2 regions of the Massilia hydrophila genome follow, and region 2 is predicted to be linked to the other one. Evidence: riboswitches for the same ligand, from Rfam matches in the RefSeq annotation. Region 2 holds a riboswitch; the other holds the start of a gene.
The links. A riboswitch is a leader RNA that binds a small molecule or an ion and turns the genes downstream of it on or off. The one in region 2 is predicted to bind cobalamin.

Region 1: it holds a riboswitch for cobalamin, as region 2 does, so the genes downstream of both, LE190_RS19600 (TonB-dependent receptor) here and LE190_RS21135 (TonB-dependent receptor domain-containing protein) in region 2, are expected to answer to the same signal.

The regions. Positions count from the first base shown of each region.
Region 1 is NZ_JAHYBX010000011.1:75,839-83,831, forward strand. It holds gene LE190_RS19585 (AAA family ATPase) at 1-101, opposite strand, end outside; gene LE190_RS19590 (histone deacetylase family protein) at 254-1,183, shown strand; gene LE190_RS21845 (hypothetical protein) at 1,194-1,316, opposite strand; gene ylqF (ribosome biogenesis GTPase YlqF) at 1,482-2,429, shown strand; cobalamin riboswitch at 2,479-2,715, shown strand; gene LE190_RS19600 (TonB-dependent receptor) at 2,800-4,773, shown strand; gene LE190_RS19605 (cobalamin-binding protein) at 4,773-5,678, shown strand; gene LE190_RS19610 (hypothetical protein) at 5,701-6,033, opposite strand; gene LE190_RS19615 (thiol:disulfide interchange protein DsbA/DsbL) at 6,359-7,021, shown strand; gene LE190_RS19620 (hypothetical protein) at 7,018-7,383, shown strand; gene LE190_RS19625 (ATP-binding protein) at 7,453-7,993, opposite strand, start outside.
Region 2 is NZ_JAHYBX010000015.1:6,705-14,697, forward strand. It holds gene LE190_RS21115 (cobyrinic acid a,c-diamide synthase CobB) at 1-1,110, opposite strand, end outside; gene cobO (cob(I)yrinic acid a,c-diamide adenosyltransferase) at 1,110-1,736, opposite strand; gene LE190_RS21125 (ABC transporter ATP-binding protein) at 1,733-2,506, opposite strand; gene LE190_RS21130 (FecCD family ABC transporter permease) at 2,508-3,530, opposite strand; gene LE190_RS21135 (TonB-dependent receptor domain-containing protein) at 3,556-5,406, opposite strand; cobalamin riboswitch at 5,474-5,706, opposite strand; gene LE190_RS21140 (histidine phosphatase family protein) at 5,726-6,268, opposite strand; gene LE190_RS21145 (adenosylcobinamide-GDP ribazoletransferase) at 6,272-7,051, opposite strand; gene cobT (nicotinate-nucleotide--dimethylbenzimidazole phosphoribosyltransferase) at 7,067-7,993, opposite strand, start outside.

The DNA.
Region 1 (7,993 bases), on a different contig from region 2:
CCGCCCGCCAGCAGGCAGGTCAGGGCCAGGCGTACCTGCTGGTCCTTGCCTACCACGACCTGGCTGACCTGGCGCGCGACGGCATGCAGTTGATTGAACATGGTTGGGTTCCGGTAAACTGTTCGGTGCGAAGGCGGGCTCCCATGGTAGATTAGCGCCATTGGCAACCTTCATACTCCGTCGGCAACAAGCCTTTGGGTCGATTCTATGCGAGAACGGCGGCAAAGGTGCGCTATGGATGAGCATTCGCAAGATGAGTACAGCAATCTACAGCCACCCCGACTGCCTGAAGCACGAGATGGGCGACTGGCACCCCGAGGCGCCGGACCGCCTGCGCGCGATCGAGGACCAGCTGATCCTGGCGCGCCTTGACGGCCTGATCGAGCAGCGCAGCGCGCCGCTGGCCGAGACGGCCGCCGTGCTGCGCAACCACACGCCCGGCGCGCTGGCGCTGGTGCGCGACAACCTGCCGGCCGCCGGCGACTACTATCCGCTCGACGGCGACACCATCCTGTGCCACGACAGCTACCAGGCGGCCCTGCGCGCGGCCGGGGCCGCGGTGGCCGCCACCGACGCCGTCATCGCGGGTGAGCTGGACAACGCGTTCTGCGCCGTGCGCCCGCCCGGCCACCACGCGACCCCCACCTCGCCGATGGGCTTCTGCCTGTTCAACAACGTCGCCATCGCGGCGCGCCACGCGCTGGAAGTGCATGGGCTGGAGCGGGTGGCGATCGTCGACTTCGACGTCCACCATGGCAATGGCACCGCGGATGCCTTCCGCCACGATCCGCGGGTATTGATGGCCGGGCTGTTCCAGCATCCCTTCTATCCCTACTGCGACCCGGAACCGGTCAGCGCCACCAACGTCAACATGCCGGTGCCCGCGCTCGCCGACGGCGAGACGGTGCGCAAGCTGGTGCAGGACTACTGGCTGCCGGCCATGCATGCACACCGGCCGCAGATGATCTTCGTGTCGGCCGGCTTCGACGGCCACCGCGAGGACGACATGGGCGGCATCGGGCTGGTCGAAAGCGACTACGCCTGGATCACGCGCCAGCTGATGGCGGTGGCGCGCGAGCACGCGCGCGGACGCATTGTCAGCTGCCTGGAGGGTGGCTATGCGCTGTCGGCGCTGGGCCGCAGCGTGGTGGCGCACCTGAAGGCGCTGGCCGAGCTCGAATGAGGAGCCTAGCCTAGCCCTGCAGCAGCGGAAAGCGCCCGATGAAGCAGGCGGCAAGGACCATGCCGCACAAGGCGCCGAACGCGCACCAGCGCGCCAGCGCGCGTTTCGGGGAAAGGTGAACGGCGGTTCGCATAGTGGACCTCCAGGTCGCGGCAATGCACAAGAGCGCCAGTGTGCGCCGCCGCGCCGGCCGGATGTTGCTGAGCATCAATGAATTCCTCCTTGCCGCCTGTGGTTTTTTACAGTGTCCGCGCTCGGCGTAAAATAGCGGCCTGACCGAAGACGAAGAAAGCACAGCATGTCGATACAATGGTTCCCGGGGCACATGAATGCGGCCAAGAAGGAAGCCGCCGAGCAGATGGAGAACACCGACCTGGTGATCGAAGTGCTCGACGCCCGCCTGCCCGAGGCGAGCTGCAACCCGATGGTGGAGGAGCTGCGCAAGTTCCGCCAGCGCCCCTGCCTGAAAATCCTGAACAAGACCGACCTGGCCGACCCGGCCGCCACCGCGGCCTGGAAGGCGTATTACGAAGCCCAGCAGGGCGTGACCGCCTATCCGATGTCGACCAAGCACCCGGCCGACGTGGCGCGCATCCCCGCGCTCTGCCAGTCGCTGGCACCGCACCGCGGGGTGCCGACCAAGCCACTACGCATCATGATCATGGGCATTCCGAACGTCGGCAAGTCGACCCTGATGAATGCCCTGCTCAAGAAGCGGGTGGCCAAGGTGGGCGACGAGCCGGCCGTGACCAAGATCCAGCAGAAGCTCTATCTCGGCAAGCACACGGTGCTGGTCGATACGCCGGGCATGCTGTGGCCGAAGATCGCGATGGCGGGCGACGGCATGATGCTGGCCGCCAGCCATGCGGTCGGCTCGAATGCGCTGATCGAGGAGGAAGTGGCGGAGTTCCTGGCCAACCTGCTGCTCGACCGCTATCCGCAGCTGCTGACGGCGCGCTACGGCTTCAAGACCGAGGGCCTGGACGGCATCGCGGTCATCGAGCAGGTGGCGCAGCGGCGCGGCTTCCGCGTGCGCGGCGGCGAATTCGACTACGAAAAGGCGGCCCACGTGCTGCTGCACGACTACCGCACCGGCGCCCTCGGCCGGATCAGCCTGGAGACGCCGGAAACCCGCGCCGCGGCCCTCATCCAGCATGCGGCCGAGATGGCGGAAAAGGCCCGCATCGCCGAGGAAAAGGCGGCATTGAAGGCGGAAGAGGCGATGCGCGGCAAGCGCGGCACCTGAAGCTACCGAGGCAGCCGCCGCCTGCCCGGCGCAAGGCCGGCTTGTCAGGTTATAATCGCCCGGTTTTGGTGCCCGCGCACGCGATCAGCGTGCGCAGTTAAACGGGAAACACGAAGCAAAGGCGCATCGCGCCGGCGCCGAGGTGTGCTGCCCCCGCAACGGTCAACAAGCGCTGCATCCACCCTGGATGCGGCAGGCTGTCCCGAACACCACTGTGCGTCGTGCATAGGAAGGTGGGACAGTCGGTCTTGCAAGCCCGGATACCGGCCAGGACAGGTGGAAGCAGCGGCGCGCCCATGGCAGCCGCGGCTTCCGTTGAACTCCGGTGTGCGGGGACGCAGGCCGGTGCCATTACCGAGAACATCCTACAATGAAATCTGCTGTCGTTTCACGCAGCGCGCCGGCGTTCAAGCCGCTCGCGCTCGCTTGCGCCCTGTCGCTGTCCGTCCTGGCCGCCGATGCCCTGGCGCAGGAAATCCTTCCCTCGATCGTCGTCACCGGCGCGCGCTTCCCGGCGCAGGCCGCGGCCGCTCCGATCGGCGCCACCGTCATTACCGCCGACGAGATCCGCCGCGCCGGCGCGACCGACGTGAATGCCGCGATCCGCAAGGTCGGCGGCGTCTATGGCCGCCAGAGCCTGGACGGATCGCCCGACTTCGCGCTCGACCTGCGCGGCTTCGGCTCGAACAGCCCCCAGAACCTGGTGATCCTGGTCGACGGCGTACGCCTCAACGAGAACGAACTGGCCAATGCCGTCCTGTCGAGCATTCCGGTGGACACGGTCGAGCGCATCGAGATCGTGCGCGGCGCCGGCAGCGTCTTGTATGGCGAAGGCGCCACCGGCGGCGTGATCAACATCATCACGCGCCGCGGCACCCAGGGCGGCACCCACGGTTCGCTGTTCGCCGAGGGCGGTCGCCATGATTCCCACGACCTGCGCGCCTCGCTCGGCCATGGCGCCGGCCCGCTGTCCTTCGACCTGGCCCTGGCCGACCGCGGCACCGACAACTACCGCGACAACAACGCGTTCAAGCAAAAGAGCGTGAGCGGCGGTGTCCAGTACCGCCATGGCGCCGGCCGCGCCGGCCTGCGCTTCGAGCATTCTGAGCAGGATGCGCGCTTCCCCGGCTCGCTCAACGAAGCGCAATTCCAGGCCAAGCCGCGCCAGACCCTGACGCCGTACGACTTCGGCACCCTCGACACCGACCGCGTCAGCGCCTTCGCCGAGCACCGCATCGGCCAGGTCGAACTGGCTGCCGAACTGTCGCACCGCGAGCGCGAGGTCGGCGCCAACTATTTCTACCCGGGTGGCGTCACCCGGGTGGCGTATGACGCCAGCCAGACCCAGTTCTCGCCGCGCGCGCGCCACACGGCGCTCATCGGCGACAAGCGCAACGAACTGGTAGCCGGCATCGACCTGGTGCGCTGGAAGCGCCAGACCAGGTCCGACTTCTCGCTCGGCGACGCCGAGCAGGACGCGCAGGCGGTCTACCTGCGCAACGAACTCCTGTGGAACGCCGCGCACCAGGCGCGCCTGGCCGTCGGCGGCCGCCACGAACGCTTCACCAAGGACTATTCCGACCCGCTGGCCTTCCCGCCGGTGGTGAACGAGCACCGCAGGCAGTCGATCAATGCCTGGTCGCTCGAAGGCAGCATCGACCCGATGCCGCAGCTGACCGTGTTCGCGAAACTGGGGCGCAGCTACCGGATCGCCAACGTCGACGAGAACAGCCTGCGCGGCGGACTGGACGTGCTGGCGCCGCAGGTCTCGCGCGACCTCGAGCTGGGCGTCACCGCCGGTTCGGCCACGCGCCAGCTGACGGCGCGCGTGTTCCGCCATCGCCTGACCGACGAGATCTTCTACGATCCGACCATCGGCTGGGGCGCCAACACCAACCTCGACCCGACTCGCCGCCAGGGCTTCGAGCTGGAAGGACAGCAGGCCCTGACCGCGGCGCTGCGCCTGAGCGCCAAGTGGCAGCGGGTGGAGGCCGAATTCACCGGCGGCGCGAACGCCGGCCGCGAGATGGTGCTGGTGCCGGAGAACGTGGTCACGCTGCGCGCCGCCTGGATACCCGCCGGCGGCCACAGCGCCGACATCGGCGCCCAGTGGGTCGACAGCCAGCGCTACGGCAGCGATTTCGCCAACGACTGCGGCGCGCGGATTCCGTCCTATGCCACTTTCGACGCCCGTTACGCCTACCGCGTGGGAGGCTGGGAAGCCGCCGTCACCGCGCTCAACCTGGCCGACCGCCAGTACTACAGCAACGCCTTCGGCTGCCGTTCGGGGATCTATCCGAGCGATGGCCGCCAGCTGAAGCTGTCGCTGCGCTACGACTTCTGATGCGCGCGTCCCGACTCCTCGCCGCCGCGCTGCTGGCCGGCCTGGCCGGCAGCGCGGCCGGGGCCGCGGTAACCGTGGTGGACGATGCCGGCCGCCGCGTCACCGTGGCGCAGCCGGCGCGGCGCGTGATCTCGATGGCGCCGCACGCCACCGAACTGCTGTTCGCGGCCGGCGGCGGCGCGCGGGTGGTCGGGGCGATGAACTACAGTGACTTCCCGGCCGCGGCCAGGAAGATCCCGCTCGTTGGCAGCAACAGCGTGATCGACATGGAGCGGGTGCTGGCCCTGAAGCCCGACCTGGTCGTGGTCTGGCACACCGGGAACACGGCGCGCCAGATCGCCCAGATCGAGGCGCTGGGGGTGCCGGTGTTCCACAGCGAGCCACGCCGCATCGCCCAGGTGGCCGACAACATCGAGCGGCTCGGCCGGCTGCTGGGCACCGGGCCGGTTGCGGCCCCGGCCGCGGCGGCGCTGCGCACGCGCCTGTCCGCGCTGCAGGCGCGCTATGCCGGACGCCCGCCGGTGACGGTGTTCTACCAGGTCTGGGACCAGCCGCTGTACACCCTCAACGATGCCCAGATCGCCAGCGATGCGATCCGCGTCTGTGGCGGACGCAACGTGTTCGGCGCGCTCAAGGTGGTGGCACCCCAGGTCGGCATCGAGGCGGTGCTGGCGGCCGACCCGGAAGCGATCCTGGCCGGCAAGCGCTACGACCCGGGCAATCCCGGCCTGGGGCTGTGGCAGGCCTATCCAGGGATGACGGCGGTGAAGCGCGCCAACCTCCTGACCGTGGACGGGGAACTGCTCTCGCGCCCTGGCCCGCGTACGGTGGACGGCGCGGCGCGCCTGTGCGAGGCGCTGGAAGATGTGCGGCGGCGCCGGCCGCGCCAGGGCGCGGGTGAATGACCGGCGGGCGCGCGCCCGCATCCTAGCCGAAGACCAGCATGAGGGCGCCACCGGCGCCCAAAATCATCGGCCAGTACTTGACGGGGACGAAGAACAGGTCGTGCGCTTCGCGCAGTGTGTACCGCTCTCCGGTCGCCTCGTCGACGTGGACGCGCGCGCCGGCGTAGCGTGCCAGCACGAGGTGCAGCAGGTAGACCAGGACGGCGGCCAGCAGCAGCGCGACCGGCACGATCACCGAGCGCACCATCGCCGGCGAGGATTTGCCCCACAGCTGTTCGGCCGCTATCTCCGTCCCCAGAAAGCACAGGGACAGGAAGACCACGACCAGGATGCCAAAACCACGCCAGACCAGCATGCCAATCTCCTTTTGATGATGAGTGAGTTTGCCCGGTGGCCCCGGCTAGCGGCCGATGAGCCCGGCAAGAGAAGGCGAGTGTGGGGCCGGTCCGGATGGCCAGCAACCCGGATTCCGGCCAAACAGGATTGATTTCGATCACCCATCTACGCGACGGCGTTTGTGTTGCCGCTAAGATATATCTTGTGTGCAAGCGTCCTGCCGCCGCATGCATCACCTCTGTTAATTCCGTAAGCAAATGCAAAATTCCCTGCCTCACCACGAAGGCGGCGCGAAAAAGTGGTAATCTCCCGGCGTTTGCTCACTCTATTCTGGAAGGATATCCATGCGTTCCCTGCGTTTTGCCCTCATCGCCGCCACCATGGTCGCCAGTACCGCCTTCGCATCGCCCACCGATCCGAAGAACGGCGTCGACTACCAGACCCTGAGTGCGCCGCAGCCGGTACAGGCAGCGGGCAAGAAGGTCGAGGTCATCGAATTCTTTGCTTACCACTGCCCGGCCTGCAATGCGCTCGAGCCGAGCCTGAACCAGTGGGTCAGGAAGCAGGGCGACAACATCGTGATGCGCCGCATCCACCTGCCGTTCCAGGGCAACGCCGACCCGGAAGCGCACCTGTTCCTGACGCTGGAAGCGATGGGCAAGCTGGAGGAATACCATCCGCGCGTGTTCCAAGCCGTGCATGGGCAGCGCCAGCGCCTGATGAAGGATGACCAGATCATCGAATGGGCGGTCAAGAATGGCCTGGACCGCGCCAAGTTCATGGAAACCTGGAACTCGTTCGGCGTGACCACCAAGCTGCGCCGCCTCGGCCAGCTGGCCAACAACTACAAGGTCAGCAGCACCCCGACCATCATCATCGACGGCAAGTACGTGGTGTCGCCGTCCCAGGTGGGCACCGCCAACAAGCTGCAGGACATGGGCCAGGCAATCCAGGCCACCACCCAGGTGATGGATGCGCTCGTGAAGAAGGCGGCCGCCACCAAATGAGCAAGGACGTCGAGCGCGAAGTCCTGAAGATGTACGACAGGTCCCGTCCCAACGAGGACGACCTGTTCGAGACCAGCCGCGTGAACCACATCGCGTGGTCGCTCGCGGTGTTCTGCGCGGGACTCGCCATCTGGCTCGGCATTGCCCTCGTCAATGCCGAGAACCAGCGCTACGCCCTGATGACCAACCAGTGCCCCGATCCGCTGTTCAAGGGCGCCATCGACAAGGCCTGCCTGCTGACCGTGCACTCGCGCGAACACTGGTGGGAACACCTGTGGTACGCGGCCACCCACGTGCGCCCCGAATCCGAGCCGGTGGAGCGCTATCCCGCCAGGCGCCAGGCGCCAGCCGCCGCACGCTAGCGGCCAGGCCGCCGGCGCCTTCGTCCTTCTTCCATTGCCAATGTGACGGTGCTGTCGTGCCTGCCGCGCTCAGGCGGGCAGGGTGATCACGAAGCGCGCACCCCCTAGCGGCGAACCGGTCGCATGCAGGGTACCGCCGTGCAGGGCCACGGCCTTGCGCGCGATCGACAGGCCCAGGCCGAAGCCGCCGGTGGCGCGGTCGCGGCTGCGGTCGAGCCGGTAGAAGGGATCGAAGATGCGGTCGCGCTCTTCTTCCGGAATGCCGGGACCGTCGTCGTCCACCGTGATCTCGGCCTGGCCACCGCTGCGGCTGGCGGCCAGCAGGATGCGGCTGGACGCATATTTCTGGGCATTGCGCAGCAGGTTGCAGACGGCGCGCGCCAGCAGGCGGCGGTCGGCCTCGATCTCGCCCAGCGACGCGTCCAGCGCGCATTCGAGCTGGAGCGGGGAGGGTGGCAGCATGCCGGTGCATTCCTGCAGCACCGCGGCCAGCCCGACCGGCTCGGCCTGCAGGTTGCGTGCGCTGTCGAGCTTGCTCATGTCGAGCAGTTCGTTGACGAGGGAATTCAGTTCGCGCAAGTCGCCTTCCATGGCGCGCACGCGCTTGCTC
Region 2 (7,993 bases):
CACCTGCCCCTGTTCGGTCGGCATGGCGTGGGCGCCGAGGCCCGCCAGGCGCGGCTGCATGCGCACCTCACCCGGCAACAGCCCGGCCATCGGCCAGCGTTGCCCATCCTTGTCGGTCAGGCCGTCGGCAAGCACCATCATGCCGCCGCATTCGGCCAGGATCGGCACCTTGCGGGCGTGGACTGCGCGAATCGATGCTTGCCAATGGCCGGCCTGCGTCAGCTCTGCGCAGTGCAATTCCGGGTAACCGCCCGGCAGGAATACGGCGTCGGCATCCTGTGGAACCGGTTCGTCCGCCAGCGGAGAAAAGTAGCGCAGGCGCGCGCCCATCTTCTGCAGCAGGTCGAGGTTGGCGGGGTAGAGGAAGCAGAAGGCGGGGTCGCGCGCGATGGCGATGGTCTTACCGTCCAGCATGCGCTTCACTTCCGGCCACTCCGGCGGCGACTGTGCCATCAGGGGCAGCGCTTCCCAGGTCTTCTCGTCGAAGTGCAGTTCATCCGCGAGTTTGTCGAGCAATGCATCCAGGCCGTCGACTTCGTCCGGCAGGACCAGGCCGAGATGGCGCTCCGGCAGCGGCTGGTCCTGGCGCGGCAGCCAGCCGACCAGGGGAATATCGTGCAGGGACGAGGCCACCATCTTGGCATGGCCCTCGCTTGCGATACGGTTGGCAACGACCCCGGCCAACTGCACCGGACCATAGTCGCGCAAGCCGCGCGCTACCGCACCGGCCGTTTGCGCCATGGCCGAGGCGTCGATGACGGCCAGCACCGGCACATCGAATTCGCGTGACAGGTCGGCTGCCGAGGGCGAGCCGTCGTACAGGCCCATGACGCCCTCGATCAGGATCGCATCGGCTTCGCGCGCCGCGTCGTGCAGGCGGCGCCGGCACTCATCCACGCCCACCATCCACAGGTCGAGCGTATGGACCGGCGCACCGGATGCGCGCTCGAGCAGCATCGGGTCGATGAAGTCCGGCCCACATTTGAATACCCGCACGCGCAGACCGTCGCGCAGCAGCTTGCGCGCCAGGGCAGCGGTGACGCTGGTCTTCCCCTGCCCGGAAGCCATGGCCGCGACCAGCACGGCACGGGCGCCCGCATCCCTGTCCATCACCACTCTGTCCCGGCCTGGGCCGCGATGCCCGCCTTGAAGGCGTGCTTGACCACGTTCATCTCGGTGACGGTATCGGCCACTGCCACCAGTTCGGGCGGTGCCGCGCGGCCGGTCACGACCACGTGCTGCATTACCGGGCGGTCGAGCAGGTCGGCGATGACGGTATGCAGGTCGAGGTATTTGTACTTGAGTGCGATGTTCAGCTCATCCAGAACCACCATGCCATAGGCCGGGTCGCGCAGGAAGCTTCGCGCCTGTTCCCAGGCTTCGCCCGCCTTGGCGATGTCGCGCTCGCGGTCCTGGGTCTCCCAGGTATAGCCTTCGCCCATGGCGTGGAAGCTGACTTCGTCCGGGAAGCGGCGCAGGAATTTCTCTTCGCCGGTGGACATGGCACCCTTGATGAACTGGACCACGCCGACCTTCATGCCATGGCCGAGCGCACGCGTCACCATGCCGAAAGCGCTCGAGCTCTTGCCCTTGCCGTTGCCGGTGTTGACGATGAGGATGCCGATCTCCTTGTCGGCCGCTGCAATCTTGGCATCGATCATGGCCTTCTTGCGCTCCATGCGCTGGCGGTGGCGTTCGTTGAGTGCTTCGGTGTCTTCTGGTGTCATGTCGTTCATGCCGTGGCCTCATAGGGGAGGAAGATGCGGCGGCCGCCGTGGTCGATCATGTCGATCGGGTGGCCGAGATAGTCGCCCAGCAGCGCCGGCTGCATGGTCGCGTCGACCGGGCCGGCCTGCCAGCGGCCGTCGCCCATCAACAGCAGCGCGTGGGTGGAAATACGATACGCCAGGTTCAGGTCGTGGCCAATCATGACCACGACCTTGCCCTGCTCGCGGCACAGCTTGGCCAGCAGGCCCATGATGCTGACCTGGTGCGCCAGGTCGAGCGCATTGGCCGGCTCGTCGAGCAGCAGCAGCGGCGTGTCCTGCGCCAGCAACGCAGCAATGGCGACGCGCTGGCGCTCGCCGCCGGACAGGGTACGCACGTCGCGGCCGGCCAGGTCCGCCACTTCCATCGCTTCGAGGGCATTCATGGCTGCCTGGTGGTCGTCGCTGCCTTCCCAATAGCGGTTGGCGTGGTAGGGGTGGCGCGCCGACAGGACGGTTTCGATCACGCTGTACGAGAACGCATCGTGGCGCGACTGCGCCAGGAAGGCGCGTTCGCGCGCCAGCTCTTCCGGCGCCCAGGCGTCGAGCGGGCGGCTGCCGACGAAGACCTTGCCCTTGTCCGGCCGGTGCAGGCCGGCCAGCGTGCGCAGCAGGGTGCTCTTGCCGGCGCCATTACGGCCGATGATGCTCCAGCATTCGCCGGGACGGGCCGCCCAGTCGAGGCGGTGGACCAGGCTGCGGCTGCCAGCCTTGAGGTCGAGCTCTTCGGTGCGGATCATCTCACCTCCTCAGGCGGTGCAGTTGGTAGAGGAACACCGGCGCGCCGATGATCGCGGTGATCGCGCCGACCGGTAGCTGCTGGGGCGCGATGATGGTGCGCGCGAGCGTATCGCACAGCACCAGGAAGCTGCCGCCGGTGAGCACCGCCGCCGGGATCAGGAGCCGGTGGTCGGGACCGAAGGCGAAACGGCAGGCATGCGGCACGATCAGCCCGACGAAGCCGACCGAACCGGCGCTGGTGACGGCGCTGGCCGTCAGCACGCCTGAGACGAAGAACAGGCCCTTGCGCAGGCTGCCAACGCGGATGCCGAGCGTGGCAGCCGCTTCTGCGTGCAAGGCAACCACGTTCATGGCGCGCGCACTGCGCAGGGCATACAGCAGGGCGGCGCCGAGCACCAGCCAGGGCGCGACACGCAGCGGCGCACCTGCCAGGTCGCCGATCATCCAGAAAATCATGTTGCGCAGCCGGCCTTCCGGCGCGATCGACAGCATCAGTGTCACCAGGGCCATGCAGGCCGAGGACAGGATGACGCCGGTCAGCAGCAGCATCGCCGTACCGCCTTCCGCCGCCAGCCCGCCGCGCATGTCGCGCCGGGCAAACAGGTAGAGCAGCATCGACACCGCCACCGCACCGCCCAGCGCCGCCATGTCGACCACGACGGCGCTCGCCATCAACAGCAGCGCCAGCAAGGCGCCGACCGAGGCCCCGGCCGAAATGCCGAGCACATAGGGATCTGCCAGCGGATTGCGCAGCAGCGCCTGCATCATCACGCCGGCCAGTGCCAGCGCACCGCCGGTGACGAAGGCGGTCAATGCGCGGCCGGCACGCAGCTCGATCAGCGAGGTCGCCAGCGAATTGCCTTCGCCACGCGCCAGCTGGCGCAGGGCGTTGGGCATGTCGGCCAGCGGTACGGCGATCGAACCGGTCATGCCGGCGAACAGCAGGCTGGCGACGGCGCACAGCAGCAGTGCGCCGATGACGAGCATGGCGCGCTGGCGGTTCGGGTGGGCGGGGTGATGCATGCGTCTCCTTCTTGCAGGCGCCGGTTCAGCGGGTGTCGTAGCGCAGGGCGGCGAACCAGGTGCGTCCGCTGGTGCCGTAGTTGCGCGCGAGTTCGTACTGCTTGTCCGCGGCGTTATTCAGGCGCAGCAGCAGCGACACTTCGCGTGTGAATTGCCAGCTAGTGTACAGGTTGAGCAAGCCGTAGCCACCCAGGCGGTTGCGGTTGGCCGCATCGTCAAAGCGCTCGCCTGACAGCTGCAGTTCGGCACCGGCCTTGACCTGCCCCCAGCTGCTGTCGGCCTGGAAGCTGGCGTGCTTCTTCGCGCGCCGCGCCAGCTGCCTGCCGGTGGTTTCGTCGGTCGGGTCCTGCCAGTCCAGGCTGCCGCGCAGCTTGATGCCTGCGAGGCGGGTCTGGGCTGCCACCGTGAAGCCTTCCAGTTTCGCTTCGTTGACGTTGTAGGCACAGCTGCCGACACGGCCCGGGCAAGGCGTGCTCGATACGATCATGTCGGTCAGGCGGTTGCGGTACCAGGTCGCATCGAGCTGCACGCTGCCGGCGTCGTAGCGCAGGCCGGCTTCCTGGTTGCGGCCCTTTTCCGGACGGTTGCTCGGCAGGCCGTAGTTCGGGAAGTACAGCTCGTTGAAGGTCGGGGCGCGGAAGCTGGTGCCGACGCTGGCGGTGGCGCGCAGGCCGTTGCCGAAGTGGTAGCCATAGCCGGCGGCGCCGGTGTTCTTGCTGCCATACACCGAGGAGCGGTCGTGGCGCGCGCTGGCATCGAACAGGTGGCTGCCGCGCGTGGCCGAGTAAGCCGCCGCGTAGGAATTGGTGCTGCGGCTGCGCGACAGGTCGGCGGTGGAGCTGGATTCGACATCTTCCTCACGGCGGCTGGCCAGCAGCTGCAGGGTGTCAAGGCCAAGCGCGATCGTGTTCTGCCAGGTGAATTCGTCCTGGCGCGTGTCGATCTGGCTGGCGCCGGATGCCGCCGCGCTGGTAAAGCTGCCCAGTTTGTCGTTGGAACGTGCGTATTGCAGGGTGCTGCGCCAGTTGGCGCCGAGCTGGCTGCTGGCGTAGACCGCCGCGGTGTCCAGGTCCTGCTTGTTGTGGACGTCGTAGGCCGCGCTGCCGCTGTCGTACTGGGCGCGCAGGTCGCTGTGCAGGAACTGGGCGCCGACTTCCGTGCCCGGAGCCACGGTATAAGAAAGCCGGCCGTTGGCGCTGCGGCGGCGGTAGCCGTCTTCGTCCGGGTTGAAGCCGAAAGCGCCCGGGCGTGTCGCCGAGAAGCCGTCCGATTCTTCGTGGCCGGCGCTGAGGGCGTAGCGCAGGGCATCGGCCGAGCCGTGCACGCCTGCGTCGAGCTGGCGCGTCGCGTTGCTGCCGGCGCCGGCCGAGCCGGTGACCACCGGGGCGCCGTCGCCCTTGCGGGTGAAGATCTGGATCACGCCGCCGATCGCGTCGGCGCCGTACAGGGTGCTGAGCGGTCCGTAGACGACCTCGATACGCTCGATGGCGCCGAGCGGTATCGCGTTCCAGGCCGCGACGCCGCTGGTGGCCGAGCCGATGCGCACGCCGTCGAGCAAGACCACGACCGCGTTGCTGTTGGCGCCGCGCAGGAACACGCTGGTCGACGCGCCGGCACTGCCGTTGCGGCTGATCTCGATGCCGCGCTGGCGCTGCAGCACGTCGGCCACCGAGCCGGCGCCAGAGCGTGCGATCTCGTCGGCGTGGATGACGGTGGTGTCGGCGATGAGGTCGGCCGCGCGTTGCGGCATGCGCTTGGCGGTGACGACGACAGTGTCGGCATCGAGGGTTTGGGCGAAGGAAGGTGAAACGAAAGCCAATGCAAGCGAAGTGGCGAGCGAATACGCTGCCGCCTGCCGGGTTACAGGAAAGTTCATGAAATGTTCACATCAAGACAACCAGCCGACGTCCCCGTAGGCCAGATTGAACAGAAGCGCACCAGGAGTGCACTTCCACCTTTTGGCCGGTATCCGGGCTGGCAAGTATGGCCGTCCGACCTTCCCATGCATGTGCACAGTGGTCATGGAAGACGGTTCGCCGCGCTTGTCATTCATCGAGCGCGGCACTTGCTTACCGTTGCGGGGGCAGCACACATTGGCCTTGTTGAAGGGCTTCGTGTTTCCCGTTTAACTGCGGTCGTGAACACAACCGCGAGCACCAAAACGCCGCCATTATACGCACGGACGTCCGGCGTTGTCAGTCTTTCAGCACGATGACTTCGCCGTAGCCGATGCGATGGGCGCTGGCGGCGGCGCGCTGCGCAGCCTGTTCGACACTGCCGCCGGCGTGGAGGGCGCGCAGGAGGCGGATCGTTCCGGCATGGCAGATGAGGAGCGCTTCGGGATGATGCGAAGCCTGCAGCTCATCGCGAAAGGCAGCGACGCGATCGGCTACCTCGAGGACGTTCTCGCCGCCGCCGGGACGGTAGTGGAGGAGGTCGGCGGCCCAGGCATCGACCTCGGCGCGCGGGATGGCCTCCCAGCTTTGCATCTCCCAGGCACCGAAATCCATCTCGGCCAGGCGGGCGTCGAGCGTAGGGAGAACGGCCAGCCTGCCTGCGAGCGCAGTGCAGCGTGTCAGCGGACTGGCATACACCGGCAGCGTGCCGGGCAAACCGGCCTGGCGCAGCTTGCCCGCAACCAGGGAGAGCGCGGCTGCGGATACTACGACGTCGGTCCTGCCATAGCAGATGCCGGGCGCGATATCCGGCTGTGGGTGGCGTACCAGGACCAGCCGCATCGCTCAGGCGAAAGCGCCGTGGCCGAGGGTGGCCAGTACCCCGAGGTAGATGGCAGCTTCCGCCAGTTGCTGCACTGCGCCGAGGCAGTCGCCGGTATAGCCGCCGATGCGGCGTGCGAACTTGCGAGCCAGCCACCAGGTCGCGTAGCCGGCGGCGACCAGGGCGGCGAGCAGGGCATACACATCGAGGGTGCCGCTAACGAGCAGCAGCGAGGCAGCGATCGCCACGGTGAGCGAGGCGATGCCGAATTCCGCCGTCGTCATGCGTTCGGCCAGCGGCTTGGCCTTGCCTTCCTCCCGTGCGTATTCCATGCGCCAGATGAGCGAGGTCGCAGCGAGACGGGACAGCGGATGGGCCAGCAGCAGGGCGCCCATGGCGCTGGCTGGCGGCAGCATCGCGAGCGCCGTGCATTTCGCGCCCAGTATGCACACGACGCCGATGGCCCCGTAGGCGCCCACGCGTGAATCTTTCATGATCTCGAGCACACGCTCGCGCGTCATGCCGCCGCCGAGGCCATCGCAGCTGTCGGCAAAGCCGTCTTCATGGAAGGCGCCGGTGGCGTAGATAGTGGCGGCGGTCGAGAGCACGGCGGCAACCGGGGCCGGGAGGAAGAGCGCGGCCGCTGCATACACACTGGCGCCGATCGCGCCCACCACGATGCCGACCAGCGGGAAGTAGCGGGAGGCATGGTGCAGCCACTCCTGCTCGAAGCCGACCCAGCGCGGGATCGGCAGGCGCGTGAAGAACTGGAGCGCGATGAAGAACAGGCGCAGCTGCTGCATCTCTTGTCCTTCCTGTTACGCGCTGGTGCTGACCTGCGCCGATGCGAAGGTCGCCATCTCGTTCAGGAAGTTGGCGGCGGCATGCAGCAGGGGCAGGGCCAGTGCGCTGCCGGTACCTTCCCCCAGGCGCAGGCCCAGGTGCAGCAGGGGCTGGGCGCCGAGCGCATCGAGCATCAGGCGATGGCCGTTTTCATCCGAACAGTGGGCGAAGACGCAGTAGTCGAGGATGGCCGGCTGCAGGCGCGCGGCGACCAGCAGGGCGCTGGTCACGATGAAGCCGTCGATCAGCAGCACTTTGCGCAGCTCGGCCGCTTTCAGCATGGCGCCGGCCATCATCGCGATCTCGAAACCGCCGAAGGTGGCCAGTACATCGAGTGGACTGTCCGCAGCTGCATGGCGCTCGACTGCTGCGGCGATGACTTGCTGCTTGCGCTGGATGCCTTCCGCCGACAGTCCAGTGCCGGCGCCAACGCATTGGGTCAGGAGCAGACCGGTCAGCTTGTGCATGATGGCCGCCGCCGCGGTCGTGTTACCGATGCCCATTTCGCCAAAGCCGACGACATTGCCGGGCAGGTCGCGCACAAGGGCCATGCCATGCTCCAGCGCGGTGTCCAGTTCCGAGCGCGACATCGCCGGTTCGATCGCGAAATTGCGGGTGCCGTTGCCGACCTTGCGGTCCAGCAGGCCGGGGCGCTCCCCAAATACATGGTTCACGCCGGCGTCGACGACGTACAGTGCGCAGCCATTCTGCCGGGCGAACACATTAATAGCGGCGCCGTTCGCCAGGAAGTTTTCCACCATCTGCCAGGTCACATCCTGCGGATAAGCCGAGACGCCCTCCGCCACCACCCCATGGTCGCCGGCAAATACGAGAACGGCCGGATCACTGATGCTGAGTTTCGTCGAGCGCTGGATCAGTCCGAGCTGAGACGCCAGCGTCTC